Regions from separate parts of the Alteromonas sp. KS69 genome, predicted to be linked through region 3. Evidence: predicted binding sites of a transcription regulator. Region 3 holds the regulator's gene; each other region holds the start of a gene.
The links. The regulator LexA, encoded in region 3, represses DNA repair genes until DNA is damaged. The targets are predictions, from matches to a motif close to TACTGTATNNNNATACAGTA.
Positions count from the first base shown of each region.

Region 1: C7Y69_RS18470 (putative DNA modification/repair radical SAM protein) is a predicted target of LexA. The motif match lies at 6,065-6,084, and genes of this name have one in related genera.
Region 2: uvrD (DNA helicase II) is a predicted target of LexA. The motif match lies at 1,513-1,532, and genes of this name have one in related genera.
Region 4: imuA (translesion DNA synthesis-associated protein ImuA) is a predicted target of LexA. The motif match lies at 4,072-4,091, and genes of this name have one in related genera.

Region 1 is NZ_PYHU01000044.1:39,278-47,003, reverse strand. It holds gene C7Y69_RS21985 (hypothetical protein) at 1-5, shown strand, start outside; gene C7Y69_RS18485 (LysR family transcriptional regulator) at 103-1,209, opposite strand; gene C7Y69_RS18480 (efflux RND transporter periplasmic adaptor subunit) at 1,547-2,788, shown strand; gene C7Y69_RS18475 (efflux RND transporter permease subunit) at 2,788-5,910, shown strand; gene C7Y69_RS18470 (putative DNA modification/repair radical SAM protein) at 6,197-7,438, shown strand; gene C7Y69_RS18465 (TIGR03915 family putative DNA repair protein) at 7,467-7,726, shown strand, end outside.
Region 2 is NZ_PYHU01000013.1:36,181-43,906, forward strand. It holds gene C7Y69_RS10320 (HAD-IA family hydrolase) at 1-372, shown strand, start outside; gene cysE (serine O-acetyltransferase) at 445-1,263, opposite strand; gene uvrD (DNA helicase II) at 1,585-3,756, shown strand; gene C7Y69_RS10335 (diguanylate cyclase) at 3,793-5,049, shown strand; gene rarD (EamA family transporter RarD) at 5,037-5,987, opposite strand; gene C7Y69_RS10345 (magnesium transporter) at 6,126-7,463, opposite strand; gene C7Y69_RS10350 (thioesterase family protein) at 7,494-7,726, opposite strand, start outside.
Region 3 is NZ_PYHU01000006.1:107,301-115,026, reverse strand. It holds gene lexA (transcriptional repressor LexA) at 811-1,437, shown strand; gene coxB (cytochrome c oxidase subunit II) at 2,084-3,196, shown strand; gene ctaD (cytochrome c oxidase subunit I) at 3,206-4,819, shown strand; gene C7Y69_RS06250 (cytochrome c oxidase assembly protein) at 4,920-5,507, shown strand; gene C7Y69_RS06245 (cytochrome c oxidase subunit 3) at 5,533-6,429, shown strand; partial or broken gene C7Y69_RS22015 (DUF2909 domain-containing protein) at 6,454-6,662, opposite strand; gene C7Y69_RS06235 (SURF1 family protein) at 6,696-7,403, shown strand; gene C7Y69_RS06230 (hypothetical protein) at 7,396-7,726, shown strand, end outside.
Region 4 is NZ_PYHU01000013.1:196,127-203,852, reverse strand. It holds gene C7Y69_RS11055 (error-prone DNA polymerase) at 1-1,945, opposite strand, end outside; gene C7Y69_RS11050 (Y-family DNA polymerase) at 1,945-3,348, opposite strand; gene imuA (translesion DNA synthesis-associated protein ImuA) at 3,348-4,061, opposite strand; gene C7Y69_RS11040 (hypothetical protein) at 4,180-4,695, opposite strand; gene C7Y69_RS11035 (DUF885 domain-containing protein) at 4,695-6,449, opposite strand; gene C7Y69_RS11030 (DUF1820 family protein) at 6,491-6,826, opposite strand; gene C7Y69_RS11025 (M28 family metallopeptidase) at 6,975-7,726, shown strand, end outside.

The DNA.
Region 1 (7,726 bases), on a different contig from region 3:
AGTAAGCCTAAACAGGTGAAAAGCTGTCTATCAGAGGGGATTAATAGCAGCTTATCTTTAAGGTTTATTGCAACCTGTCACCAACAAGGTTTATTTAAAAAACTACGCAATTACTTTTCCCTTCGGGTCGTTCACAGCGTTATCTAAATTTGAAATCTCGGCGGCCTCGGATACGTCTACCTCATCACCATGCTTAATATGCGATGGCGTAAAGTCGCTGCTGTCCATGTTGCGCTGAGCCAAGAAGCGCTTAACAGTTTCGGCGCAGTATGCTTTGCGGCAGCACTGAGATAGCAGCATTTCGTGGCGCTCTACACGCTCGCGAATGAACTTCACCACTAATTTACGTAACCACTGTAACCCAGCATCTAAGTCTTGGCGTTTGTGCCACATAACAGACATTGGCAGGCCTTTAATTTCAACAGGTGTTTCAAATACTGCGAGCTCACCAGAGAAAATCTCCTTCTCAACGACCAGTGATGGTGCAACACATATTAAGTTGCTTTCTTTTAGCAGCGGCGTGGCGTTGTAGAACTGATTGACCGACATAGCAATACGGCGTTTTAACCCCATGTTAGCTAATACTTGATCGGTAGGGCCGGTAACATCGCCTGTTACCGACACCAATAAGTGATCTGCGGCAATAAAGTCTTCCAAGGTAAGCTGCGCTTTCGCTAACGGGTGATCGGGGCGCATCACGACTACCCAACTAGGATCTAACACGTGCTCGGTACGTATTACCGCATCAGGTTGATGGTATTTAGAAAAAGTTAGTTCAGCCTCAGCGTCTTTTAATACCTTATCAGTACCCAAATCGTAACTGGGGATCGCATGAATATTAATGCCTGGCGCTTCATTTTCAATAACCTTACGAAGCGGCCCCCATACCATAGCAACAATGCTGTCAGTGGCTGATATACGAAAGGTGCGCTTGGCCGTAGCAGGGTCAAATTCCGCGGGGCTGACGGCAACTTCAAGTTGCCCTAGCGGGCCTTGAATTTGGCTCCACAGGTTTTTGGCATAAGAGGTAGGCTGAATACCCCGACCATCCTTTACGAATAACTCGTCTTTCCATGCGGTACGCATGCGAGAAAGGGCGTTTGAGACTGCTGGCTGTGTCATCGACAATCTATCAGCAGCACGGGTAATCGCGCCTTCCGTCATGATGGCATCAAATATCATCAATAAATTTAAATCATGTGGACGCACCAGTCTCTCCGGTTATTCGTAAAATAGTTCTGTATCTGGGTTCTAGTTCAATGCTGAGGTAAAGCCGAGGTAAGGAAATACTCCGTAAACACGCGGCGAACCCATCGCTTTTTATCGCTTCGGCTCTTCTCTACACGGCGTGTCTAACTATTATCACAACACTTTTTCGCTTCAGACTGTGGTGCCAACTTTTATGTAACACCTTGAGCAAAATAGCCTAAATTTCATACTTCTCAATATATATCATTTTATGATGTGTTGCATACGAAAATATAATTATTTTTATTGTATTGCCATGTGCATAATGCACGCCTTCACACTTTTAGAGACGCTTGCAATGACGACTTTAACTCGATTTTTGGCAATTCTAAGCCTTACAGCACTTGTCGCCGCATGTGGTAGCGACGATACGGATCCTGGCCAGCAAATGCATGCGAATGCGGGCATTCCTGTAGATGTTGCGCCAGTGGTCTCGCAGCGTTTAACTGAGTGGGACAGTTTTACTGGCCGTTTAGAAGCGCCGCAAACGGTATCGCTTCGCCCACGTGTTTCAGGCTACATTGAATTTGTAGCGTTTGAAGAAGGCGAATATGTAGAGCAGGGCGAAACCTTATTCCTTATTGATAACCGCGCTTTTAAAGCAGAAGTTGAGCGTTTAACCGCGCAACTTGAAGAAGCAAAAAGCCGTTACGACTTATCTGTGCAAAGTTACGACAGAGTCGTAAAACTTCGTAAAACCCAAGCGGTTTCACAAGAGGTGCTAGATGAGCGTTTAGCGGGTAAGAATCAAGCTTTTGCTAGCATCAATCAAACGAAAGCGGCATTAGACGTTGCTCGTTTAAATCGCGGTTTTGCCCGTGTTGAAGCGCCAATCTCTGGCCGTGTGTCTCGGGCAAACATCACCGAAGGTAACTATGTAACGGCAGGACAGTCTGAGCTTACCAGCATCGTATCTACTCATCAGCTTTACGCTTACTTCGATATTGATGAGCAAACCTACCTAAATTACGTAAGTAGCGATGGTAAAGCAGATTCTGCGGTAAACGACCAAGCGGTGGCTATGCGTCTTGCCAATGAGCAAGACTATGGTCACTGGGGACAAATCGATTTTGTCGATAATCAAGTGAATGGCAATACGGGTACCCTTCGTGTTCGCGCGGTTTTCAACAACGAAAATGGCCGTTTAATGCCGGGTTTATTTACCCACTTGAAACTAGCGGGTGATACCAACGAGCAGGGCATTTTAATTAAAGAAAAAGCGATAGGTACCGACCTTAACAACAAATTTGTATTGGTGGTAAACACCGACAATAAAGTGGAATACCGCGCTGTTACCTTGGGTGACAAAGTAGGTAGCATGCGCATTATTCAAAGTGGCCTAGTAGCTGGCGACACCATTGTAGTTGATGGCCTTCAGCGCGTACGTCCAGGAGCTGTTGTTGCGCCAAACCAGGTTGATATGGGTGATAAAGAAGCACTAGCAAGCCTACAAAATTGGCAGGCACGTGTAGATAACGTAACAAATTTGGCTAACGTTGATGCGCTAACTGGTAGCGTTGCCGGTACTGGAATTAACTAATGAATTTTTCGCAATTTTTCATTCGCCGCCCTATCTTTGCAGGTGTACTAAGCCTGCTCATTTTCATTGGCGGCGCCATTGCTGTTTGGCAACTACCTATCACAGAATACCCAGAAGTGGTGCCACCTACGGTTGTGGTAACGGCTAACTATCCTGGCGCAAATCCTAAGGTGATAGCTGAAACTGTGGCTACGCCCCTAGAGCAAGAGATTAATGGCGTAGAAGATATGATTTATATGTCTTCGCAGGCCACATCTGATGGGCGTATGACCCTTACCATTACGTTTGCCATTGGTACCGACCCTGATGATGCCACTACGCTAGTACAAAACCGTGTTAACCGCGCCACTCCGCGATTGCCACAGGAAGTACAGCGCTTAGGTATTGTTACCGAAAAATCGTCACCAGATTTAACGATGGTGGTGCATTTAACGTCGCCTGATAAACGTTACGACATGCTTTATTTGTCTAACTATGCCGACCAGTTTGTGAAAGATGAACTCGCACGTGTTGAAGGGGTAGGGCAAGTTCGTTTATTTGGTGCTGGTGAATACAGCATGCGTGTATGGCTAGATCCAAACAAGTTGGCTTCACTTCAAATGAACCCTGGCGATGTGGTTACGGCTATTTCCGAGCAAAACCAACAAGCGGCGGCAGGAAGTCTAGGCGCACAGCCTACGGGCACCAGTGAGTTTCAGTTACTAATTAATGTACGCGGTCGTCTAGAAGACGAAAGTGAGTTTGAAAATATCATCGTTAAGACGGGGGATAATGGCCAAATTACCCGCTTGAAAGACGTAGCACGCATTGAGTTAGGTGCCGATTACTACACTTTGCGTTCTCTGTTAAACAATAACCCTGCGGCAGCATTACCTATATTTCAGGCACCAGGTTCTAACGCCATTCAAATTTCTGATGACGTGCGTGCGCGCATGGCCGAGCTAGAAAAAATGTTTCCAGAAGGGTTGGAGTACGACATCGTTTACGACCCCACGGTATTCGTGCGCGGCTCAATTGAAGCGGTGGTAAATACGTTATTTGAAGCTGTGTTACTGGTTGTTTTGGTTGTTGTACTGTTTTTACAAACCTGGCGCGCCTCTATTATTCCTTTAGTGGCCGTTCCTATTTCATTGGTTGGTACTTTTGCGTTTATGCAATTGATGGGCTTTTCGTTAAACGCGCTATCGTTGTTTGGCTTGGTACTGGCTATCGGGATTGTGGTTGATGATGCCATTGTGGTGGTGGAAAACGTAGAGCGGAATATTGCCGATGGCAAAGCGCCGTTCGATGCCACTGTGCAAGCCATGAAAGAAGTTACAGGCCCTATTATAGCCACCACCTTGGTACTGGCTGCGGTGTTTATCCCTACTGCTTTTATGAGTGGCTTAACGGGTCAATTTTATAAGCAGTTTGCGTTAACGATTACCATTTCTACCTTTATTTCGGCGATCAATTCACTAACCCTAAGCCCAGCGCTGTCGGCGTTATTATTAAAGCCTCATGGGCAATCGAAAGATTGGTTAAGCCGTGGTATGGATAAACTATTTGGCCGTTTTGTATTTACGCCATTTAATAAAATGTTCGATCGCGGAGCCAAAAAATACACAGGCGCTGTAGGTGGGCTTATTCGCAAAAGCGGTGTGGTAGTGGTGCTTTATGCCGGTTTATTAGGCCTAACCTATTTCCAGTTTGCTAACACGCCTACTGGCTATGTACCACCGCAAGATAAGCAGTACCTTATTGCATTTGCTCAACTTCCTAATGCATCGTCGCTAGATAGAACCGAGGAAGTGGTACGTGAAATGTCACGAATTGCGATGGAGCACCCTGGGGTTTCTGATGCAGTAGCGTTTCCAGGTTTGAATATTAATGGCTTCACCAATAGCCCAAGTTCCGGTGTGCTGTTTACGCCGCTAAAGCCTTTTAGTGAGCGCCAAAGTCCAGAGCTTTCAGCCGGTGCAATTGCGATGCAATTAAACCAGCAATTTGGTTCTATTAAAGGGGCGTATGTGGCTATATTCCCGCCACCACCGGTAATGGGGCTTGGCACCATTGGTGGGTTTAGGCTGCAAGTTCAAGACAGAGGAAATTTGGGTTTTGCTGAACTTGAAAAAGTAACTCAAGAGGTGATTGGCAAAGCGTGGGCGCACCCTGCATTAACCGGTAACTTCACTAGCTTTACGGTTAATGTACCTCAGTTAAATGTGGATGTAGATCGCGAGAAAGCCGTTAGCCAAGGGGTAAATATTGGCACCTTGTTTGACACCATGCAGGCGTATTTAGGCTCGGTGTATGTGAACGATTTCAACTTGTTCGGTAGAACCTATCAGGTGAATGTTCAGGCCGATGCACAGTACCGCCAAGACGTTGAAAACATCACTCAATTTAAGGTGCGAAACGATAAAGGGGATATGATCCCGCTAGGTTCATTCCTAGATATTCAGCACAGTGCAGGGCCAGACAGGGTGATGCATTACAACGGTTATGTCACCGCTGAAGTAAATGGTTCACCAGCGCCGGGCTACAGTTCAGATCAAGCCAAAGCCGCGATTGAGCAAATTCTTGATGAAACGCTTCCGCTAGGCATGACCTACGAGTGGACCGAGCTAACCTATCAGCAAATATTGGCAGGTAATGCGTCGGCCTTTATTTTCCCGTTAGTCGTACTGTTGGTGTTCTTAGTGTTGGCGGCACAGTATGAAAGCTTACGCTTACCACTGGCTATTATATTAATTGTTCCCATGACCTTGCTAAGCGCATTAATTGGTGTGGTGATTTATGGCGGCGACAACAACATATTTACCCAAATTGGCTTAATTGTGTTGGTGGGGCTTGCTACTAAAAATGCCATTCTGATTGTGGAATTTGCCAAAGAACTACAAGACAAGGGTATGGACGCACTATCAGCCATTAAAGAGGCCAGCAAGTTGCGTCTTCGCCCCATCCTGATGACATCGATTGCTTTCATTATGGGTGTGTTACCTATGGTGCTTTCCACTGGTGCGGGTGCAGAAATGCGTCAAGCCATGGGCGTAGCGGTATTCTCAGGCATGATAGGGGTTACCGTGTTCGGCTTAATTCTTACCCCTGTATTTTACTATTTGTTGAAACGTAACGGTTAACTCTCCCGTTTACCCAAGCGTTGCCTCCTCCTCGTACTTTGGAGGCACTTCAGGCCACTTAATTTAAGTGGCCTTTTTTTATGGTAGGCATAGGGGATGGGCCACAATGGCTCAACGCTACACCCCTTTATTTTGTGATAGCAGAATGCATTTGTACTGTATATTTATACATGATATAACGGCTTTGTAATCTAAAAACCACCTATAAATACACACTTCTATTTTCGTATTTTATTACCGAACCCGCTGATTTTGTGTATTTGCTTAGAGAAAGTGACAATTTGCAATGCATGACAAACTGATTCAAAAACTCGAAATTCTCTCAGATGCAGCCAAGTATGACGCTTCCTGTGCAAGCGGTTCGGCAGGTAAACGAAAGGCAGGTAAAACTGATAAAACTGGTATTGGTTCTCTTACTGGCGGAATGGGTATATGCCACAGTTTTACTCCTGATGGACGGTGTGTTTCTTTACTGAAGATACTCATGACAAACTACTGTATTTACGATTGTCACTATTGCATCAATAGAGTATCGAGTAGTGTTCAACGTGCCCGTTTCACGGTCAAAGAAACGGTTGAGCTAACACTGAATTTTTATAAGCGTAACTATATCGAAGGTTTATTTCTTAGTTCAGGCATTGTCGGTTCGCCAGACCTTACAATGGAAAGCATGGTGCGTATTGCCAAATCCTTACGTATCGATCACGGATTTAAGGGGTATATTCATCTTAAAACCATTCCCAATGCATCGCCTGAACTTCAGGCCGAAGCAGGTTTATACGCTGACAGGCTTAGTATTAATGTAGAAATGCCTACCCAGCCTTCATTAAATCAATACGCGCCCGAAAAAGATCTCGGCGCTATTCATAGCGCGATGAATACCCTGAAAGACAAAATTACTGAGCATAAAGTAGATAAAACGCATACAGGCAAACGTCCTCCTCGTTTTGCCCCTGGCGGGCAGTCCACTCAAATGATTATAGGAGCCGATGGCTCAAATGATAAAACCATCTTGGGAGCGAGTGTTCAACTTTATAGCCAACAAAAGCTGCGCCGAGTTTATTATTCTGCGTTCTCGCCAATACCTGATGCATCAGAAGTTTTGCCTTTGAAACCTGCGCCTTTGGTGCGAGAGCATCGTCTTTATCAAGCTGATTGGCTACTGCGTTTCTATGGATTTACGCTTGACGAAATCGTGCACGATGACATGCTTGATATGGACCACGATCCTAAACTAGCGTGGGCATTGCGCAATCGTCATGTGTTTCCCATTGATTTAAATAAAGCCGACAAACTCATGTTGTTAAGAGTGCCAGGTCTTGGTGCACGCACCGTACAAAAAATTCTGGCGATTCGTCGTTATACAAAGCTTAGCTGGATGGATCTCACGAAATTGCGTCTGCCATTACAAAAGCTGAAACCTTTCATTAGCGTAAGTGATTACTCACCTGCTATTCACTTACTCGATAGTAATAATTTTGAGTTGCAGTTCAAACAGCCGAAGCAGTTTGAGTTATTCGGCGCCTAACTGAAGTAGGATTAGCAGTAAGATCAAGATGAAAACAATTACAATCACTTCGGTGCCTGGGTACGATGAGTGGCGCATTGCAGCAAGAGAATGTTTGGCGCAAGCTATCCCCCCCGAAAATATTATCTGGCAAAATTCAGAGTCGATACAAGACGACCTGTTTGGCGATGGGGAACAAGACATAGCAGCCAGTAAGCCAAAAACGCAACACACTATTCCCAAGTCAGTCTTAATACTTTTTAAATATGCACTGTGTCATCAAGATGCGAGCCGATTCGCATTGTGTTA
Region 2 (7,726 bases), on a different contig from region 3:
GATGATGTGCATAAAACCTTATCAATTTTAAGTGAAAATATGACACTGGTAGGTATTACTAACGGCAATGTAAACGCTGACCAAATAGGTATTACGCCTTATTTCGATACCATTTTACATGCCAGTACTAGCCGACCTATGAAACCTTCACGGGCTATGTTCGATGAAGCAGCAAGCTTTATAGGCGATGCGCCGGAAAATATATTGCACGTGGGCGATAACATTATTAAAGATGTGTATGGGGCGATAAATGCGGGGTTTCAGTCTGCTTGGTTTGCATGCAACCGAGAAATGCATTTACCCCGTGAGAGAGCATCTGTACTCCCTCACGTGGCATTAGATTCGTTAGACGAGTTAGCTTACTTCTTGTAAGTAAATCAGTAAGTAGCGCTTTCTCTTAAGGTACTGGCGCTTAAAGTACTTGCTCTTAAAGTACTGGCGCGTTTAAGGCTTTTGCGAGTAAGGCTGATTGTCTTCTAACACGTTTTGGCGCATAGAATCGCAAGGGCGCTGGCATACTGGGCGTCCAACCACTTTAGCCGGCACACCGACTACTGTAACGTGCGGCGGTACATTGTCTAACACAACACTACCCGCTCCCACTTTAGAGCCTTCGCCAATTTCGATATTGCCAAGAATTTTAGCACCCGCACCTACTAACACGCCTTGGCGAATTTTAGGGTGACGGTCACCCGACTCGTTCCCAGTTCCGCCAAGCGTTACGCTTTGCAAAATAGACACGTTGTCTTCTATAACTGCGGTTTCACCCACCACAATTCCGGTAGCGTGATCGAACATCACCCCTTTACCTATTTTAGCGGCAGGGTGAATATCCACGCCGAAGGTAGCCGAATTACGGCTTTGTAAGAACAAAGCAAGTTGATGTCTACCATGCAACCACAAGTAATGCGCCATGCGGTGAACTTGCACTGCGTGGAACCCTTTGAAGTGCAGCAATGGCACTAAGAAATCATCTACTGCGGCGTCTCGGGCACGAATAGCATTAATATCTGCCATTGCCGACTCACTAATTGACGGCTCTAACAAATAGGCTTCATCGAACACTTCACGAATGGCAATAGCCGGCATCACTTCATCAGCCATTTTGCTTGATAATATAAAGCTTAACGACGATTCAAAATTATGATGTGCTGAAATACAGGCGTGAACATAGCTTGCTAGTAGCGGCTCGCTTTCTGCCACAGTTTGCGCTTCTTTTTTTAACGATAACCAAAAGTCAGTCGATGGAGAGAGTGCGTGCATGAGGCAGTTCCTGTAAAAATAAAGTTCAGAGCCCACTTAAATGCGGGTAAAAGGCCTACATTGTATTAGGCAACATAATGGCTCGAAGTGTACATGAGCCACAGTTAAAACAACACCTACAGACTACGCTTCAAGCGTGAAAATTGTTCAACTTATCGATAACCTGCCCGTGAATACCGCTGGTGTCGTCTAAACAAGGCTAAGTTCATCGCTAAAAATTCCCCCTAGCCGCTAAGCTTCATCAAACAGGCCTGTATAAATTCACAGTCAGCTGGCATAATGTTGCAGCATTGAAACTAGACAAATTAGGTTGACCATATTATGGATGTATCCCGACTGCTTGACGAGCTTAACGATAAACAACGTGAAGCGGTAGCAGCCCCTCTTTCTAACGCCCTCATATTAGCTGGCGCAGGAAGTGGCAAAACTCGGGTGTTGGTGCATCGCATAGCATGGTTAATGGAAGTGGAAAATATTGCCCCGTTTTCCATTCTGGCCGTAACCTTTACGAATAAGGCCGCGAAAGAAATGCGTGGCCGAATAGAGTCGTTGATGGGTCGTGGTCTGAATAATATGTGGATTGGTACTTTCCACGGATTAGCTCACAGGCTGCTTCGCGCCCACCATGCAGAAGCTAATTTGCCTGAAAACTTCCAAATTCTTGACTCAGACGACCAATACCGTTTGATTAAACGTATTTTAAAAGCCATGAATTTAGACGAAAAGCACTGGGTGCCCCGTCAAATTCAGTGGTATATCAACGGCAATAAAGACGAAGGCCTGCGCCCTCAACATATTGAAACCCACAATGACCAAACCCAACAAAAGATGCGTGAAATTTACGCCGCGTATCAAGACGCGTGCGACCGCTCAGGGCTTGTGGATTTTGCCGAGCTATTATTGCGTGCACACGAACTTTGGGCTAAAAACCCAGAAGTGCTCGCTAATTACCAACGACGTTTCCGCGCCGTATTAGTTGACGAATTCCAAGATACCAACAACATTCAGTACGCATGGCTACGCATGCTGTGTAGCGGCAATCAAAACAATATCATGATTGTGGGCGATGACGACCAATCTATTTACGGCTGGCGTGGCGCGAATGTTGATAATATTCAGCACTTCTTGAAAGATTTCAATAACCCCACAACCATTCGATTAGAACAAAACTACCGTTCTACCGGTACCATTTTGAAAGCCGCCAACACGGTTATTGATAACAACACAGGGCGGTTAGGTAAAGAGCTTTGGACCGACGGCAACGATGGCGAGCCCATCTCTGTTTATGCGGGGTTTAATGAGTTAGATGAAGCCCGCTTTATTGTGTCGAAAATTAAAGACTGGCTGAACCAAGGCAATGCGTTAAAAGACACTGCCATTTTATATCGCAATAACGCCCAGTCGCGGGTATTAGAAGAAGCCTTACTGCACCAAGGTACACCGTATCGCATTTATGGCGGCCTTCGATTCTTCGAACGCCAAGAAATTAAAGATGCACTTGGCTACCTTCGTATGATGAATCATCCTCATGACGATGCCGCCTTTGAACGTGTAGTGAACACGCCAACTCGCGGTATGGGTGAAAAAACCCTCTCACAGGTACGAGAAGCCGCCAGAACACATAATTGCTCTATGTGGCAGGCTAGCCAACTACTCATTAACGAAAACGCGCTCAAAGGCCGTGCACTTAATGCCCTTCAAAGTTTTGTGCTGTTAGTTACCGAGCTTGAACAAGCTACTGTAGACGAGCCTTTAGAAAAACACGCCGACGTGGCCATTAGGCAGTCAGGCTTATACGCCATGTATCAAGCCGAACGCGGCGAAAAAGCCCAAGCGCGACTGGAAAACTTAGAAGAATTGGTTACCGCGTGTAAGCAATTTACCGTACCTGATGAAGCAGAAGAAATGACGCCGCTTTCTGCCTTTCTTGCTCACGCCTCGTTAGAAGCAGGCGAAACCCAGGCGGGCACCGATCAAGATGCGGTGCAGATGATGACGATTCACACCGCAAAGGGGCTCGAATTCCCTATGGTATTTATGGCCGGTGTCGAAGAAGGCATGTTTCCAAGCCAGATGACCAATGATGAACCAGGCAGAATGGAAGAAGAACGCCGCCTGTGTTACGTGGGCATGACTCGCGCCATGGAAAAGCTATATATTACTTACGCGGAAAGCCGCCGTTTATACGGGCAAGACAAATACCACACCGCATCTCGCTTTATTCGTGAAATTCCAGCTGACTGTGTTGAAGAAGTAAGACTCAAGTCTACAATTTCTCGACCGATACATAACCGATTCAGCCAAGCGACCTCACACGCCTCATTTGAAGAAACTGGCTTTCAGTTGGGCCAAAAAGTTGTTCACCGTAAATTCGGTGAAGGGATAGTACTAAACTACGAAGGCAGTGGTGAACACGCTAGGGTACAAGTTAATTTTGACGAATTTGGTACAAAATGGCTCGTTCTCGCCTATGCTAAATTGGAAAAAGCATAGCAATCTGGCAAGAAGCCTGAACCCAAGTAGAGAAATATGCCGCAAAATGTGCTGGTGATAGAAAACAGCGATAAAAATTTAGACGTTGTATCAAAACTTGTCAGAAAAGCAGGGTTAATCCCTGTTGGCGCTCACTCGTTAACGGAAGCGAGCGCCCGTTTTGCGCTTATGATGCCTGAAAGTTTCTTGTGCGCCATTGTTGCTCATAACTTACCTGATGCGCCGAATGGCGAAGCCATCGACTTCGCTATTGATGCCTTTATTCCAGCCATAGTCACTACCGATACGCTAGAAGCAAAAACCCGAGACAGGGTCTTAGAAAAAGACGTCGTTGATTACATTCCCAAAGAAAACGCGCAAAATTACGATTACTTAAGCCGTTTACTGTTTCGATTAGAGAAAAACAAATCGACAGGTGTTGTAGTAGTAAGTACGCACCGTTCATCTAGACGAAAAATGCTTTCGCTGCTTTATCGACACAACTTTGTGGTTTATGACTGCCCTACCGCCAGTGAGGCTATGAGCATACTGGCTGAGCATGCACATATCAGGTTGGTTATCACCGATAACGCGCTTCCAGATATGACCGGTACGCAGTTTATTTCAGGCCTGCGTAAAGCCTTCTCAAAAGAACAGTTAGCCATTATCGGTCTTGCAAGCGACCAACGCCCGCTGATGTCTGCTCATTTCATTAAAAGCGGTGCGAACGACTTTTTGCATTTACCTTACTGTCATGAAGAGTTTTTATGCCGGGTAATGCAGAATATTGAATATATTGAAAGCGTAGAAGCCATTCGACGTGCGGCCAATACCGATTACTTAACTGGGTTGCCTAACCGCCGTCATTTCTTTTATACCGTTACCGTGCAGTACAAAAAGCTTCCTGAGCAGCATGCTTTAGCGCTTATCGACCTGGATCATTTTAAACGTATTAACGATACCTACGGGCATGATGCGGGCGATCATGTGCTCAAAGCAGTAGCTAACCTATTGCAAGTGCATTTTAACGATACGCTGGTTGCACGTTTTGGTGGGGAAGAATTTTGCGTTTACTTGCCTAAAATCGACCTTAATAACGCACAAGAGCGGCTAAATAGATTCAGAATAGCGTTAGAGAAAATGCCAATTCAATTAGGCGAAGAAAGCGTGAAAGTAACCTGCAGTATTGGGCTTTGTAATACACCTACGCAAAATATTGAAACCTTGCTAAGTAGCGCAGATAAGCTTTTATACAAAGCAAAACATGCTGGGCGTAACCAAGTTTACCTAAACAGTGAAACTCAAGAAGTTTGAGTTTCACTGGTTACCTTAGCCGACTGCACCGATGCCTTTAGGGCTTTTCGCTGTTTTTTGTAGGCAATAAGAGAGTCGACACTAAATACTGCAAGTGCTAGCCACACAAAACCAAAGGTGATTAGCCTAGCCTCATCTAACGGCTCATCGTACAAGTAAACTGCCAGCACGAACATGAGTGTTGGCCCTATGTATTGCAAAAAACCTAAGGTTGAATACATGATACGCCGTGCTGCTGCGGTAAAGCATAACAAGGGCGCAGTGGTCACAATACCGGCGGCTAAAATAAGCATGTTTAAGCTAGCGTCGTTATTAAAAAGGTTGCTGTATTCTGAACCAAATAGCAGCCAATACCCTAAAGCTAAGGGTGATAACATTAACGTTTCGATAAAAAGGCCCGGCAAAGAATCTACCGCTACCTGCTTGCGTAAAATACCATAAATACTAAAACTGCCCGCCAATACAAGTGCAATCCAAGGCACATGACCGTAAGAGAAAATCAAAATAGCCACACCCACGATGGCTAATACCACCGCCACTCGCTGAAACGTTCTTAGCCTTTCGCCTAGAAAAAGCCGCCCAAGAAAAACGTTAATAAGCGGGTTGATGTAGTAACCTAAGCTAGCATCCAATATGTGATCGTTATTTACTGCCCAGATGAACAGTAGCCAGTTGGCGCCTAGCAAAATGCCAGCGACCAATAACACCTGCATCACCTTTTTATTTCGCAAAGCTGCGGCAACCTTGGCCCACTGCTTTAACCCAGCAATCAAGCCTACCAGCACCAACACCGACCAAGTTACCCTGTGCATTAGAATTTCTGCTGCGGGCAATACAGTAAGCTGTTTAAAGTAGATTGGCGCTATACCCCACATGGTGTAGGCCGCGATGGCACACATTATTCCGACTTGGGCAGCACTGGCTTGCTGAACGCGCATAGTTAGCTATCACTTTTTAAGGCTGAAAAAAGGCGCGTAGTGTTCATTACCTTACTTAAGAAAGCAAGCCTATCACGCCCAGAATGGGGTATTTACAGACAAAGTTAGTCTAGGGGTGATGACAACTTATAGTTCCAGCTATAACAGAAATAACGTTCCCAACCCTAAGAAGGCAACAAAGCCAACAATGTCAGTCACTGTGGTAAGAATAACTGATCCAGACAACGCGGGATCTATCTTAAGTCTGTCCAAAATAAAGGGCACGAACACACCGGCAAGCGCAGCTGCCACAATATTAAAGAGAATGGCTAGGCAAATCACCATGCCAAGTAGCGCATCGGCAAACCAGAAATAGGCCACTATGCCTATCACCAAAGCCCATATCACGCCATTTAGCCCCCCAACTTTGAGTTCTTTCATCATAAGTGCACGTAAGTTGGCTGGCGTTACTTGCCCAAGTGCCAGCCCGCGCACAATCAATGTAAGCGTTTGGCTGCCTGCTATACCACCCATACTAGCAACCACTGGCATGAGTACCGCCAGCGCAACCACCTGCTGTAATGTAGCTTCAAACAACCCGATAAACCAAGATGCCAAAAACGCGGTAAGCAAGTTGATACCTAGCCACAATGCACGGTTTCTCGCACTTTTTGCCACAGGTGAGAATAAATCTTCGTCTTCATCCATACCTGCAGAGGCCATGACTTGACGCTCGTAAAACTCGTTCATTAACTCACTGGCCGAAGCGATATCTAAACGACCAATAAGTTTGTTCGATTCATCTACCACAGGTAACGACGATAGCCCTGAACGCTGCACTTGTAAGGATGCCGCGGTAGACTCATCAGTGCCCACTAGCATAGTGACATTTTCTTCGGCCATGCTAATCAGTGAACTGTGTTCTTGCGCCGCAAAAAGACGATGAATCTTCACCAGTGCGGTAAATTGACCGGAACGGTTCACCAAATAAATACTATCGCAGTGCTGAGGTATGTCTCGTCGTAATAGGCGTAAGCCTTCTTTCACTTTTGCATTAGCCGGTAGTACTAGCAACTCATGACTGACCCAGTGACCCACTTGTTCGTCGGGAAACTGCGTCGCTTCGCGGAAATACTTACGTTCTTGGCTATCAAGGGCTTCGTATGCGACATCAACTAACCGCGTGGGTAATGAGTCGAGGAGTTCAAGTAAGTCTTCTGCGTCAATATCAGCAAAGATAGACGCCCACTCGTTATGCGGCGTGGCGTCGATAAGAATTTCACGGGGATCGCTTCGCATTTCCACCAGCACGCTAAGCTTGCGATCACGTGGAATGCCCTCCCAAACGACGAGACGTCGCTCTAGGGGTAACGATTCTAATAAGGAGGCAATGTAGACAGTATCCTGCCCACTTAATGCGGTAAGAATAGACGCTGGGTCATCACCCATACCATCTGTTACAAACTCTTCGATAAGATCGGGTAATGGCTCCGCCACTCGACACCTCCAAAATGCATTATATACCGGCTACCCCAACATATAGGTACCCGTACCAAAGGCAATATGATCGCCTTTTTCGTTGTGAAGCTCCATCCTACAAACCGCCAACTTAGCGCCGCCGCGAATAACTTTTGCCGTAGCAATAAACCGCTCTCCACGACCCGGTCGCAAATAGTCAACGCGCATATCTACGGTACCCATTCTCGGTAGACGGGTTTGCAAGCTTGCTAGGTCAGTATCGTTAGTTCGTTTAATCGCTT
Region 3 (7,726 bases):
TGCGAAATACTCCCTTACTACTCTAACTAGTACCAAAGACATTAGTCAGCAACTAGTGTACCTACACTGCCAGTACAATAACTAACCTCTTCAATTGAAGCCACACTAATCAAAATTAACTTTACTATGTTTGAGCCTATTTGTTAGTTATAAATCTCCCTCAAAGCTACTACCTCGTACGCGATTAAACTCTAGCAACGCCTCGTATTCACTGATAGGTTCGTTAAAGGAATATAATGTCTATGAAAATGAGATTTTTGGAAAGAATTCTCTTGTCGAAAGAAAATATTAAATCTATTGCCCACAAGCGATCCCTACCTTGCTCTGCAACCTAGTGAACGAGATTCTCGTTTTGAATGACGATTACCACTTAGCGAATAAATTTTGGCTGCGCTCCAACACAGTAATAACTATTTTTAATTAAGTAGAGGTCGAACTAAAGGCCCTTTCAAGCACCAAGATTCCCTCACGCTAATTGTTCCTAAGAAACTCAAGATAAATCACTCCGCTAATTCTTTGAAATATCGCTACATAAAAATTTTACGATAGGTTTAGCCAAAGAAATTTTTTTTACAAACAGATGTGTATAGATACAAAGATACTGATTAAAGGTGACGGCTAAAGCTCCTACGGTAGGACCTATCTAAAGTACAAGGACAGTAGATATGCTTCCTGATAATTTAACTACTCTGGAATTTAAATAAGTTAAACTGGAACCCACAGTTCGAAGCATGTAAATAGCATCCAATGCTTGTCATTTCCTTTTAGGTGTATATACTTACAGGAACTGTATAGACAGACAGGTCTTTTATGCGCCCACTCACAGCAAGACAAACAGAAGTTCTCGAGCTTATTAAAACAACGATGCTCGAAACTGGCATGCCGCCTACCCGTGCAGAAATTGCCCGTCATTTAGGTTTTCGCTCTGCGAATGCCGCTGAAGAACATTTAAAAGCGTTGGCCCGTAAAGGCGTCATCGAAATCCTTCCAGGCACTTCTCGTGGTATTAAGTTGAATATTCCTCTTGAAGATGAAACCCCTGAAGAAGAAGGTCTTCCTCTTATTGGTCGCGTGGCAGCGGGCGAGCCGATTCTAGCGCAAGAGCATATAGAGTCTCATTATAAGGTCGACCCTGCCCTGTTTCAGCCTCACGCCGACTTCTTACTTCGTGTAAGCGGTATGAGTATGAAAGACATTGGTATACTGGATGGTGACTTGTTAGCCGTGCACCGCACGACGGACGTCCATAATGGGCAGGTGGTAGTAGCACGTGTTGATGAAGACGTTACTGTTAAACGCCTTGAAAAGCGTGGTCGCGAAGTATTACTTCACGCAGAAAATGATGAATTTTCACCGATTAAAGTCGACTTAGCGTCAGAGCCTTTTTCCATTGAAGGAATTGCCGTTGGTGTTATTCGAAATGCTGATTGGATGTAACCTTTTAGCTATTTAGTAAAGAAAGCGGCTTATAGGCCGCTTTTTTGTATGTTTACCATACCTTGCTTACACAATAATCGTATTTAAGCCTAAGAAATTCCTCAAAAGCCACCAAATACCGCTCACACATATTTTCTCCTATTTATGTCACCTTTTTTAGTGCTAACTCGCGCTATTTTAGACATCTGTTTTGTTTGAAAAACAATCATAAGTGCGTAACTAGCTTTTGATTATAAGCAACTTATTGGCTGCTTCTATTTGCCCATCTCGTTCAAAATGAGCGTTTCAAACAGGCTCGCTAAATACCGGTGTAACGTCCATACGCTGTGACGTCATTCACTTCTCTGTCATACCGCGTTGATTAAAAATTAAACGCTGCAATTGTTTTTTCTTAGAAAAGACTAGACTTGTGCGTTTTATTGAGCAATTCTTATACTGTATTTAACAAAATAATAACAATAGCTGTAACTTTGTTTTACAACTAATGCTGGGCAGTTAAGTTAAAAGTTGGATTTCGGGTATCAGTTGCCAGAAGCGAAGCGCATCTATTGCGTTAATGCTTCTGTTATAACGGAGGTGTTGAGTGAAACGAGTAACGACACAAGCGGCGACACAAGCGACAAAGTGGCTTTACGGGCTTCCACTTTTGCTTACCTCGCCACTACCGTTTGCTGATGCAGCAACGGACGAAGGCTCTTCCATTAATTTGCGGCGAGGCGCAACAGACATAAGTGGTCAAGTATACGACCTGCATATGTTGATGTTCTTTATCTGTATCGCAATCGCTGTTGCGGTTTTCGGGGTTATGTTTGCCTCAATGTACTTGCACCGTAAATCCAGAGGCGCTAAGCCCGCTCACTTCCATGAAAATGTAAAAGTGGAAATTGCATGGACAGTAGTGCCTTTCATCATTCTTATTCTTATGGCTATTCCTGCCGCTAAAACCCTTATAGCGATGGAAGATACCAGCGAACCCGATCTTACCGTTGTCGTTACTGGTTCCCAGTGGAAGTGGCATTACCGGTATATGGACAGAGACGTTGAGTTCTATTCGTTAATGGCGACGCAGCGAGAGCAAATTGAAAATAAATTCGAAAAAGGCGCGAACTATCTGTTGGAAGTCGACCGCCCGTTGGTAATCCCCACAGGGCAAAAAGTGCGCTTTCTTATTACCTCTGATGACGTTATTCACTCGTGGTGGGTACCGGACTTTGCAGTGAAAAAAGATGCTAATCCAGGGTTTATTAATGAGTCTTGGGCAAAGGTGAACGAGCCGGGTATTTATCGTGGACAGTGTGCCGAGCTTTGCGGAAAAGATCATGGCTTTATGCCGGTTGTGGTCATTGCTAAAGAGCCTGCCGAATTTGATGCTTGGATGAATGAACAAGAAGAAGCCGCTCGCCAAGCGAAAGAAGAAGAGCAGCGTTTACTGTCGATGAATATGTCGATGGATGAACTTATGGATGAAGGCAAGCGGGTTTACAACGCTACTTGTGCGGCTTGCCATATGCCTAACGGCGAGGGGCTACCCGGCGTTTTCCCTGCGCTTAAAGGCAGTGAGATGGTGCTTGAAGACCAAACTGCACATATCGATATTGTGTTAAACGGTAAAACCGGCACAGCCATGCAGGCGTTCGGAAAAATGCTAAGCCTGAAAGACATTGCGGCTGTGGTGACCTACGAACGAAATGCGTGGGGCAATAACACGGGTGATATGGTGCAGGCTAAAGATGTTAACGCCGTCGTTAATGGGAACTAGGAGTGCGTAATGAGTAAAGCAACTGATGTCATTGCGCCGGTTACCTCGGCGCATCACGAAGATCATGACTATCATAGTCATATTCCAAAAGGAATAACCCGATGGCTGTTTACCACTAACCACAAAGATATAGGCACCTTGTATTTATGGTTCGCCTTTATCATGTTTTTGATTGGTGGTGCCATGGCCATGGTGATCCGTGCTGAGCTATTTCAGCCTGGATTACAAATTGTTGAGCCAAACTTCTTTAATCAAATGACGACTGTGCACGGCCTTATCATGGTATTTGGTGCGGTAATGCCAGCCTTTACGGGGCTTGCAAACTGGCTAATTCCTATGATGATAGGTGCACCAGACATGGCTCTGCCGCGAATGAATAACTGGAGCTTTTGGATATTACCTGGCGCCTTTCTTATTCTGCTTAGCTCGCTATTTTTAGAGGGCGGCGGTCCGGCATTTGGTTGGACCTTCTATGCCCCGCTTTCCACCACCTACAGTGGTGACTCAACCGCATTGTTTGTGTTCTCGGTACATATCATGGGTATCTCCTCCATTATGGGGGCTATTAACGTCATTGTGACCATATTCAACATGCGAGCTCCTGGCATGACGTGGATGAAAATGCCTTTATTCGTGTGGACTTGGCTTATCACTGCTTTCTTGCTTATTGCAGTAATGCCAGTGTTAGCCGGGGCGGTCACCATGGTGCTGACAGATAAGTTCTTTGGCACCAGCTTCTTTGATGCAGCAGGTGGTGGTGACCCCGTTATGTTCCAGCATATCTTTTGGTTCTTTGGGCACCCTGAGGTGTACATCATGATATTGCCGGCCTTTGGTATTATCTCTCAAATTGTCCCTACGTTTTCCCGTAAAAAACTGTTTGGCTACGCATCAATGGTGTACGCCACCGGCTCTATTGCGCTGTTGTCCTTTGTGGTATGGGCTCACCATATGTTTACCACCGGCATGCCGGTGTATATGGAAATGTTCTTCATGTTTGCCACTATGCTTATCTCGGTGCCTACAGGCGTGAAGGTCTTTAACTGGGTGGCGACTATGTGGCGGGGCTCTCTAACCTTTGAAATGCCCATGATGTTTGCCATTGCGTTTATCGTATTGTTTACCATTGGGGGCTTGTCAGGATTAATGCTGGCCATCGTGCCGGTGGACTTCCAATACCACGATACCTATTTCGTGGTCGCACATTTCCACTACGTACTGGTCACCGGCGCCATCTTCTCGATTATGGCTGCGGTATATTATTGGTTACCCAAGTGGACAGGGAAAATGTACGACACGGCGCTAGCAAAATGGCATTTCTGGTGCTCACTTGTGTCGGTGAACGTGCTTTTCTTCCCGATGCATTTTGTAGGGCTGGCTGGTATGCCACGTCGTATTCCTGACTACGCCTTACAGTTTGCCGACTTTAATAAGTGGATAAGCCTTGGCGGCTTTGCCTTTGGGCTGTCGCAGTTAATCTTCTTAGCACTGTTGATTAAAGCCTGTAAGAAGCAGGGTGAGCCAGTATCTGCCCAAGTGTGGGAAGGTGCTGAGGGACTAGAGTGGGAAATTCCCTCTCCTGCGCCCTATCACACCTTTGAAACGCCGCCGGTTGTTAAGTAGGAAATAAGACAAGCAGCACAGGTAATGAAAGCAAAGCAGGCATTGTAGTCGCTAAATTGTGGTGATGTATCAGCACAAAAAGTAGGCACGGGAGGTAACCATGACACAAGCAAATGCAAACAACAAAATGGTGATAAAACTCGTCGTTATTGTGTTTGGCATGTTTGGTTTTGGGTTCGCTCTAGTGCCACTTTACGACGTATTTTGCGATGTTACCGGTATTAACGGTAAAACCGAGAATACGGCTGCTGTATATGAGTCTATCGAAATAGATGAAAGCCGTGAGGTAACGGTGGAATTTATCACCCGAACTAATACCGGTATGCCGTGGGAATTTCGTGCGCAAACTAGTCGTATGAAAGTGCACCCTGGGGAGCTTAATACGGTGTCGTTTTACGTAAGAAATCCTGCATCTAACAATATGATGGCCCAAGCCATACCGTCGGTGTCGCCGGGTATGGCAGCACTCTATCTGAATAAAACGGAATGCTTTTGCTTTAACCAGCAGCCTTTAAGCGCTGGTGCCGAGGCTTATATGCCGATGCAGTTTTATGTCGACCCACAGCTTCCAGAAGATATTAGTTATTTTACTGTGCAATACACCCTGTTTGATGTGACCGCGCGAGCGAGTGACATGAAAACAAAACCGAATCCCTACATGGTCCCTCAACCTGAAAGTGGTAAATAACAGGTATTGGGATAAGGAGAGAGTAATGCAGCAAGAATATCAGAAGTACCCCGAATATCAGAAATACTACGTACCAGCACAAAGCCCGTGGCCTATTGTAGGTGCGGTGGCGTTATTTTTAATTGCCGTTGGCGCGGGCAACTTCGTGATTGAAGCCACTAAAGGAGAGTCCGGCTATGGCGGGCACATACTCCTAGCAGGGATTGTAGTGCTAATGGTGATGCTTGTGGGCTGGTTTAAAAACCAAATTGATGAGTCTATGTCAGGGTTATATAGCGACCAATTAGGACGTTCATACCGACAGGGCATGAGTTGGTTTATCTTCTCTGAAGTTATGTTCTTTGCCGCCTTCTTCGGGGCACTCTACTACGCCCGATTCATTTCAGTGCCTTGGTTAGGCGGTGCATCGAATAATGCGATGACTAACGAAGTGCTATGGCCCACATTTGAAGCCATGTGGCCGCTAGTATCTACCCCTGGAGGCATCACTACACAAGAAATGAGTGCAGTTGGTTTACCCACCATTAATACAGTTATTTTACTTATATCGTCAATTACATTGCATTTTGCCCATGTAGGTTTGGAGCAGAACAAACGCAAGCAACTCACCGTCATGTTAGGCATCACTATCTTGTTGGGAATTGGGTTTTTATTCTTACAGGTGGAAGAGTATGTTCACGCCTACCGTGACTTGGGACTAACGCTACAGTCAGGCATTTACGGCAATACCTTTTTCATGCTGACGGGCTTTCACGGTATGCACGTTACCCTTGGCACCATCATTCTTATTGTCATGTTTTTTAGAGTGCTAAAAGGACATTTTACACCGCACAACCACTTTGCTTTTCAAGCTGGGAGTTGGTACTGGCACTTCGTTGATGTGGTGTGGGTCATGCTTTATATCTTTGTTTACGTTTTATAAAAGCAGATAAAAGCGCCGCCAAGCCTAGTATGGTCGAGGGTTTGGCGTAATTAAACCGGTGCCAATTGCCACTAAAATTAAAATCACAATGATGGCAGAAGTGAGCACCCTGCGACCGATGTATTTGCTCATAGGACCGTCTTTGGGATCGTTTTCATCATGACACGCATGGCCATAAAAAGGTTAACGATCATGAAAAGTACCAACGCAACCAAGATTATTTTTATCAACATATAAACCTCAATAGTAGTGTGCAGGTTGGCCAAATGAATCAGGTGAGAGCATCCAAATTAATCGCTATCGTCATTACGAGTTTATCTGTAATGGCGATGTGTGGCTTGGGGTTCTGGCAACTAGACCGAATGGCACAAAAGCAACAACGCATCGCTAGCATAACCGAAAAACAGGGGAAAGAAAGCTTGTCGCTCATCGATGCCCTTTCAATGAAAGCGCCCGAAGATCGAACCGTTTCTTTTGAAGGTACTCCAAACGGCAACAAGGTGTTATTGCTCGATAACCAAATACATGAACAACGAGTAGGGTACGACGTACTGGCACCAGTGCAAACCAACGCAGGGTGGGTTTTGGTTAACTATGGTTGGTTGCCTGCACCAGATTTATCGCGCTCGCTACCGGCTGTGAAAATTAGCCACCACTCACAACAATTTGAAGGGGTGGTGAGTCAGCCCAGTCATAACCCGTTAGTAAAAGAAACGCTTACATCAGCATCACGCTTTCCGGCACGTATTCAGCAAATTTCAATCAGTACCGCCAGTGAATTGCTATCACTTAACTTATTACCCTATGTCGTAGTACTTACCGCAAAGAATGATCTTTTTGTTAGGCGTTATAACCGTGTTGTTATGCCTCCTGAAAAGCACTTGGGTTATGCCATTCAATGGTTTGGTCTTGCTATCGCAGCCGCCTTGATTGGCGGTTTCGCAATTATGAAAAAAGGACGTCAATATGAGTAATCCGGCCTCGAAGAAAACATTAATTATTATGGTCGCCGTGTTCGTGCTACCCGTTATTTTAGCTAAGCTTGCGTTAGAAAATGACTGGTTCAACCAAGGTGCTACCAATAAAGGTGCGTTGCTGCAGCCTACCATTGATGTTTCATCGCTTTTAGAAGGCACAGAGCCAAAATGGCGCTTGTTGTATGTCTTGCCGGAAAATTGTGATGCAATTTGTGAAAATGCATTGTTTAGCATGAACCAAGTGTGGCTGGCCTTAGGCAAAGAGTCTGACAGGGCACAAGCGTTAGTTTTGTTCACTGGAAAAAGTGATGTAACAGCAC
Region 4 (7,726 bases), on a different contig from region 3:
CTTGTTCCTGAAAAATTGGAACTCCCATGGTACGCGATAACACTTCTTTTACTTCTTCAGAAGGGTAGGTTATAGCTTCTTTTCCATGCCGTCGTAGAAGATAAGGATGCACCATATCCCCTTGAATAGGGCCCGGTCTAACAATAGCTATTTGCACCACTAAGTCATAATAACGGCGAGGCTTTAAACGAGGAAGCATCGACATTTGTGCGCGAGATTCAATTTGAAATACGCCGACGGTATCAGCTTGGCAAATCATATCGTAAACCTGTTGGTCATCGCCTAATTTGGTAATGAAAGGAATATCTATATTGATAGGGAATTGCTTGTTAAGTAAGTCAAAGGTCCGGCGAATGGCGCTTAGCATTCCCAAAGCTAATACATCAACTTTAAGTAGTCCTAGAGTTTCAATATCATCTTTATCCCACTGAATAATAGTGCGCTCTTGCATAGCTGCATTTTCAACAGGGACCAACTCATACAGTGGTCCTGAACTAATAACAAAACCACCAACGTGCTGAGAAAGGTGTCGAGGCGTGCCGAGAAGTTGCTCGGTGATACTAATTAGAAGTTTTACCCTTTCATTTGCCGGGTCGAGCCCTAAATTCGCAAGCTGAGACTGCCAAGGAATGACACTGTCGCGGCGATTAATTTGCTTCATCACAAAGCTTAATTGCGACTCACTGAAGCCCAAGGCCTTACCTACATCTTTAAACGCCGATTTAAAGCGATAGCAGATAACCGTAGAAGCAATGGCAGTTCTTTCTCTGCCATATTTTTCATAGATATATTGGATAATTTCTTCACGTCGCTGGTGCTCGAAATCTACGTCGATGTCAGGCGGTTCGTTTCGTTCTTTAGAGATAAAGCGTTCAAAAAGCACATTGATTTGTCGTGGATCAACGGCGGTAATCTCTAAGCAATAACACACAATAGAGTTAGCTGCCGAACCCCTGCCTTGATAGAGGATTTTGCGCGATTTGGCGAATTGAACAATGTCATAAATGGTAAGAAAAAAGTACTCGTACTCTTGTTCGCGAATCAGTGAGAGTTCTTTTTCAATAAGTGCCCTAAGCACATCGCTCAGGCCATCTGGGAAACGCACTTTAATGCCGGCTTCTACGCGTTCCCTTAAATATGTAGTGGGCGATGCACCTTTAGGTATAAGTTCAGAAGGATATTGATAGCGTAGCTCTGCTAACGAAAATAGACAGCCTCTTGCCACGTCAATAGCATTGGCAATCCACTTTTCAGGGAAAAGCTTTTTTAATTTTGAAACGGTACGCAAGCTACGCTCGGCATTGCTTAATGCTGCTCGCCCCAATTTACTTACTTGCGTATGTGCTTGGGTGGCATGAAGAACATGTTGAAGTGGAAGGTTATCTACATGGTGCATAAGCACGCCAGTGCAAGCAAGAACAGGAAACTCGAATTTTTCCTGTAGTTGTGTGTAAGTCGCAAATCGATGATGATCATACCCATCAAGTAAACGTTGTGCGCCTATGTATGTTTTTATATTGGGTTGGCTGGTTAGCCAAGTCGCCCAGTAATTATCTTTTTCTTCCTGAGTATTGGGAAGCCATATAAAAATGCAGTGACGAATGGTCCGCAAGTCCCACTCTGCAAGTTGATACTCACCCTTTTGGCTGCGTCTTCTGGCATTTGTAATTATGCGACAAAGCTCGGTATATGCCGCTTTATTGGGGCAAAGTAATACAAAAGACAATGCATCATCGAAGCGAAAATAGCTGCCGACAATGAGCTTAATAGGGAGTTTTTGCTGTTTAATTTCAGCATAAGCTCGCACCACTCCCGCCACAGAACATTCATCGGTAATCGCTAACGCTTCGTATCCTAGAAAAGAGGCGGTAGTCACTAACTGTGCAGGCGAAGATGCCCCTGTTAAAAAGCTATAGTGGCTCTGACAGAAAAGTTCGCTATACATTAGCTGTATACGCCTTGTGTCCACCAACAGGCATTTACATCTTTAAAGACGAGCAAGCGTACACCGTGATTAGTTTCTGCTATAAAATAATCTTTCTGGCTAGCAGCGCTACTCCACCATTGCGTTTGAAGTCGTATAGGGCCAAAGCAAATACGTGTTGGTAGATTTAGGGGCATGGGGCGCTCAAACAAAAATGTCGGAATGATATCAGCGGTATAAGCAGGTGTAATTTCCTCTACTTGATTGACTGTCATGCCTTCAAAGGTATGACTGTTTCCAGCTTTAGGGTGAAGCGTGCTGTTGTCGCCTAATTTGGCTTTTAACCTTCCAACAAGTTGCTTTTGTGCCACTGAGGTAAATCGATGGGAAAAAAAATTATTCCCATCGTTTTCAATGGGCTCAAATTGCTGGCAGGTTAGGGATATAGCGATAGCGGGCTCGGGCAGTAGAAGGGACTCAACTTTAAGCTCAACCAGCGCTAACCAGTCTTTCTGCGTGGCAAAAGGCATAGCACCATTAACCGCTATAGATAAAGGCTCTGCTTCTCTAAAATGCACCTGAAAAAGTATAGATGACGTGAGTAAATTGCGTGCGCGTAAGTAGTGTTCTAACGAAATTAGTAGCGCTTTAATACTCGGCAATAAGTGTTGAGTGTTTTCCACTTCAAACGATAAATTTTTTAACTGCTTGAAGCTTATCGATGGCCTGAATAAAACGTATTTGGGAAAGGTTTCCCCCCGCAGTGCGGTTAAATAGCGAATAGTATCGTTTGAAAATCGTTGCCCAAGTTCATGGACGGGAAGTTTAAGTAGTTGGCCTACCTGTCTAACACCGACTTTAGCAAGTGTGGCAATGGTTTTCGAATCAAGGGCAGTTTGTTCTAGCTTACAGCGTGACAATAACAGAGTTATGTTTTCTTTATTATCGGTATAGCGATTGGTTTTATTTTTAGCGAGAAGGCGTGCTGCATCCACTCCCCATGCAGTGGCGAAATAAAAGTGAATACCAGCAGAATGTAGCTCGTTTGTAAGTACATGCCATAAAGCGTCAAGACCACCGTAATACTGCAGTAAATTGTCTAGTCGAATAGCAATGGCGTTGTGAGCATCAATCACAATGTCTGAAGCGAGTGGGTATAACCGATGTGCAAGAAAGAGAAGGGTCTCTTTTTCAGCTTCGCGATTAAACGCTAGAATGCGCACGTGAGGGCAAAGCGCAGCCGCTTGTGCAAGCCCTTGACCGCATTCAACACCTTCGTTTATAGCCTGAGAATTAGCTTGAACTACTTGGTTGCTTTGTTCGTGATAAACCACAGTAGGTATATCACCGTCTGTGAAGCCGCCATCTTTTTTATGGGAATCAAGAGTTAACTGATAGCAGTAAAAGTAAGCCCATAGCATCATTAAATCACCGAGTGTAATGCTGGCTCGGTGTTCTTATTATTTTGCATGGCTGATTGAATGGCGCGGTTGTTAGGGGTCCATGAATGGGGGATCACGATATCGGATACGGGCCATCCATGACGCTGTTTAATAATGTTAACAACCAATTGCGCATCACGAAGATGCAGACTTAAATCTAGGGTAATTGGAAAAGAAGCCCTTTGTTGGTTAGGGGAAGTAAACAGTAAGCACAGCGTATCGTTATGCGATGCCGCCACTTGCAAACGCCGAGCAGCTTTTGCATCCATGGTGTTATTCCAAAGCAAAACACAATGACAAGCTGCACTTTTTAAGCATTGCTCTGCTGCCCACAAGGCTTCTTGATCTGTTTTTGGAAGCACGACGATGACTTGTTCTAAGTCTACGCCTAAACTGCTTAACCAAGGCGCTTGGAGCTGGGCGGGTGGTTTTATAAATACACGTAGTTTGTGCGTGCGATGCGTAGTTAAAACGTGTTTAAAAAGGCTGATTTCTCCAATACCCGTTAGTGATGCAATTCTTACGACGCCTGATGTGGCGATACCACCGTGCAGGGCTTCATCCAATATAAGATTACCCAGCAAAAACTTGTTTTCGCTTACAGGCTTCTCTCGAGCTCGCCATATATGAGGGTGCTTATCAAAAAGCGCTGCCTTTGAACGAACTTCTTCAATGGGTGAAATAGGAATATTCATAACACTATAATACTGTATATGTGTACAGTATTATAGTGTAGAGGTTTGTCTTTTCAAGATGGGTGAAATAGTTAAGGCTGTGAGGACATCTAACTATTTGAAAAAAATGCTTAAATAATTACGCCGTACTGGCATCGCTGCTAGCAGGGCTTTTTTTAGTGTTACCTCCCACCGAGCTAGTTATTAATTGGCAGGCTGCAATAAAACCATCAGCGCTGTTTTTAGACCAAGCCATACGAATGGGGCCAGGCATTTCTTTAATCACGTCTCGCACATCGCTTTGTGATACCTCGGTGCTGCTTAATGCAGAATCTAATGCTTCTTCTAACGTAGCGCCTTTTTCACAGCACGCCATTACAATACTAGAGAAGTTAAGCATAAGCGGCATAAGAGCAGTATGTTGTTGCTGACTTATCAGGCGGCTTTTATAAGCACTTTCGATACGAGCTGAATAAGTTTTTTCTAGCGCATCAGTAACTAACAGTAAATTTTTATAAGCATGGTTAACTTTATTACCATTTTGTTTTGCAGATGAGCGCGTAAGCGTAAGTTCACGTTGTAGCGTTTGCACACGAAGCGCTAGATAAATCAAAAACAGGACAAGTAGTCCTATGATCCCGAATGCAAATATCATTATCTTGCCGCCTTTTGTTCTTCTATGAATTGGTTAATTTTTTGCTCTAAAATGAATAATGGCACAGAACCATTTTCTAATACTGCTCGGTGAAATTTACGTACATCGAAATGCTGACCTAGCGCAACCTCAGCCTTTTCACGTAGCGCCTTTATTTTAATTTCACCAATTTTATAAGATAGGGCTTGTGCTGGCCATGATATGTATCGGTCTATCTCAGTATTCACATTATGCTCTGACAAAGCCGTATTGGACATCATAAAATCAACAGCTCTTTCGCGGCTCCATCCCATGGTGTGCATGCCGGTATCTACGACAAGGCGACACGCGCGCCACATTTCGTAGCTTAAGCGACCGAAATTATCATAGGGGTCTTCATAAATACCCGCTTCAATCCCTAAGAATTCAGAATACAAACCCCAACCTTCACCAAAAGCTGAAATATAAGTGTTGCGGCGTACCATGGGTAAATTTTCTAATTCCGCCGCTAAAGATATTTGCAAATGATGCCCAGGCACAGCCTCGTGCAAGGTAAGAGCTGGAAGGGCATAAAGCGGACGCTTATCTAGCGCATAAGTATTTACCCAGTAGTAACCGGGTTGATCGTCTCGACTAGGGTGAATATAACGACCCGTGGTGTACTTCGGGGCGATACTATCGGGTACAGGAGCAACGCCATAAGGCGTACGAGGTAAATATTCAAAGAGCGAAGGTAATTTTGCGTCCATCTTTTTCGCAATAAAAGAAGCCTCTTTTAGCAGCTCTTCTGCGCTGGAGGCATAAAACTGCGGATCTTCACGTAAAAAGGTAATGAACTCATTAGTACTGCCATCGAATTCAAGGCTATCTACCACGCTTTGCATTTCAGCTCGAATACGCTTTACTTCTTTTAAGCCAAGAGTATGAATGTCTTCGGGGCTCATATCTGTGGTGGTGTAGTGCTTGGCGCGGTTAGCGTAATAAGCTTTGCCATCAGGCCATTCGTTAGCAGCAATGGCGGCTCGGGCGCCAGGAATATACTCATCAACCATGAAGTCATAAAATGCTTGGTAAGCAGGGAAAACGCTGGTGGTAATGGCTTTTTGGCCTAGTTGGGCTAACGCAGCTTGTTGCGAGGCATCTATATGTTTGGGAAATCGTGTAAATGGGCTGTAGAACCCACTCTTCTTTGGGTCGTCCAGAATATAGGCGGCTACCGCATTTTCGAAACCTTCAAGGACCACCTTAGGTTGGGTATAACCTTCTTCTAGGCCTTGACGCATATAGGTAATTTGCTGTTCAAAGTAGGGTTTTAGTGCATGCAAACGAGATATATATGCTTGGTAATCATTCTCGCTTTTAAATGCAGACAAATTTGGCAATGATGCCATGGCACCATGAAAACCGTATTCGGAGTTTATGGGGACAAGATAAGCGCGAAAGTGATATTGGCTAATATAGTTCTCTAGCCGATATTGCTGCATAAGTAAGGAAATAAACGCATCATCAGATAGGTTTTCCTTAGAATACGCCTTTAACGCTTTACGGTACGCTTGCCATTGTTGATCTTGTGTTGCCAATCCTTCTGGTGAAATATCGGGTAGCTTGTTATTTTGCGAATTATCACCTTGTCTTGAGGCTAGAAGTGGGGAAACACTAATCTCATATTCCCAAATTTCATCTAACAACGCATAAAATGACTTATCCTCGTTGGTGTTTGCCAATGAGGTAAAGCTAATCAGAGCCAGCGTAAAAAGTAACAAATAACGGTACATGAAAGCCTCCGGTAACCTTAGACCGGATTATCAACGGTGGGTTACTCTGTGTTAGGTGTATAAATTGGGCTAGGGAAAGGCATCACTTTATCAGACTTATTATCTAATTTAATAATTTTGGCTGTGCCTTTTTTCCTCACCGCATCAATTCGAAGGATGTTATGCATAGGAATATACGTACTGGTAACATCTGCGAACTCTGATTTAAGCTTTTCATGGCTTGGATCTACCACTATGCCTGTGTGGGTGTCCCACACAAATTCCCCAATTTCCACAAATCCAAATAAGCCACTTTGAGAAAGTGATTTGACGGACACATCGTAGCGTTCGCCATTACTGATGAACTGTACTCGATACAAAGGGTCGGTTTTTGTCATGGGTTTATTAATATGTTGATGACTTAAAGGGCGTGAATTTTACAATGGTCTAGAAATACGGGCAATGGTCGAAAATCGTTAGGCTTAAACGTTACGGAATCGCTTGGGTAAGGTAATATGTAAAGACCTCAAAAATAGTGGAAATACAATGATAAAAAAACTATTACTTGGAAGTGCGATGACGGCGATGGCATTTGCTGCCACTGCGCATAACCATGAAACGACAGAAAATAGCTTTAACCCTGACACTCAGCGTATAAAGTCACACTTATTTTTCTTAGCCGATGACTTACTTGAAGGCCGTGATACGGGGTCTCGAGGGCATGAAATTGCCGCGTTATACATAGCGACAGAATTCGCAAAATACGGTTTAAAGCCAGCAGGTACAGATGGCTACATGCAACAGGTAAGCTTCCGTAAAGCAAACCTATTGCAAGAGTCGCCAGAATTTACGCTTACTCGTAATGGCGAAAAAATTGATTTTGCTTACCCAAAAGAATATTTAGCAGGTCCTAGCTTACTTAGCGTAGATGCTAATGTTTCAGGCGAACTTGTGTTTGTTGGCTATGGCATAGTGGCTGACGAGTTGTCTCACAACGATTATGAAAATATCGATGTAGAGGGCAAAATTGTGGTTTCGCTAGCCGGTAAACCCAGTGATTTTCCTTCGGAAGAAGGTGCTCATTTTGCCTCAGGGTATCAAAAGCAAAAGTACGCCGCTGAGCATGGTGCAATTGGTATGATCACCATCACCACGCCTAAAAACGAAAAGGTACGTCCTTACCAAAGCCGCTTAAGCTATATTCATACACCGCGCATGGCTTGGTTGGATGACGAAGGGCAGCCAGCCAATACCTTCCCGCAAATTAAAGGTGGTGCGTATTTAAGTGAAGCTGCAGC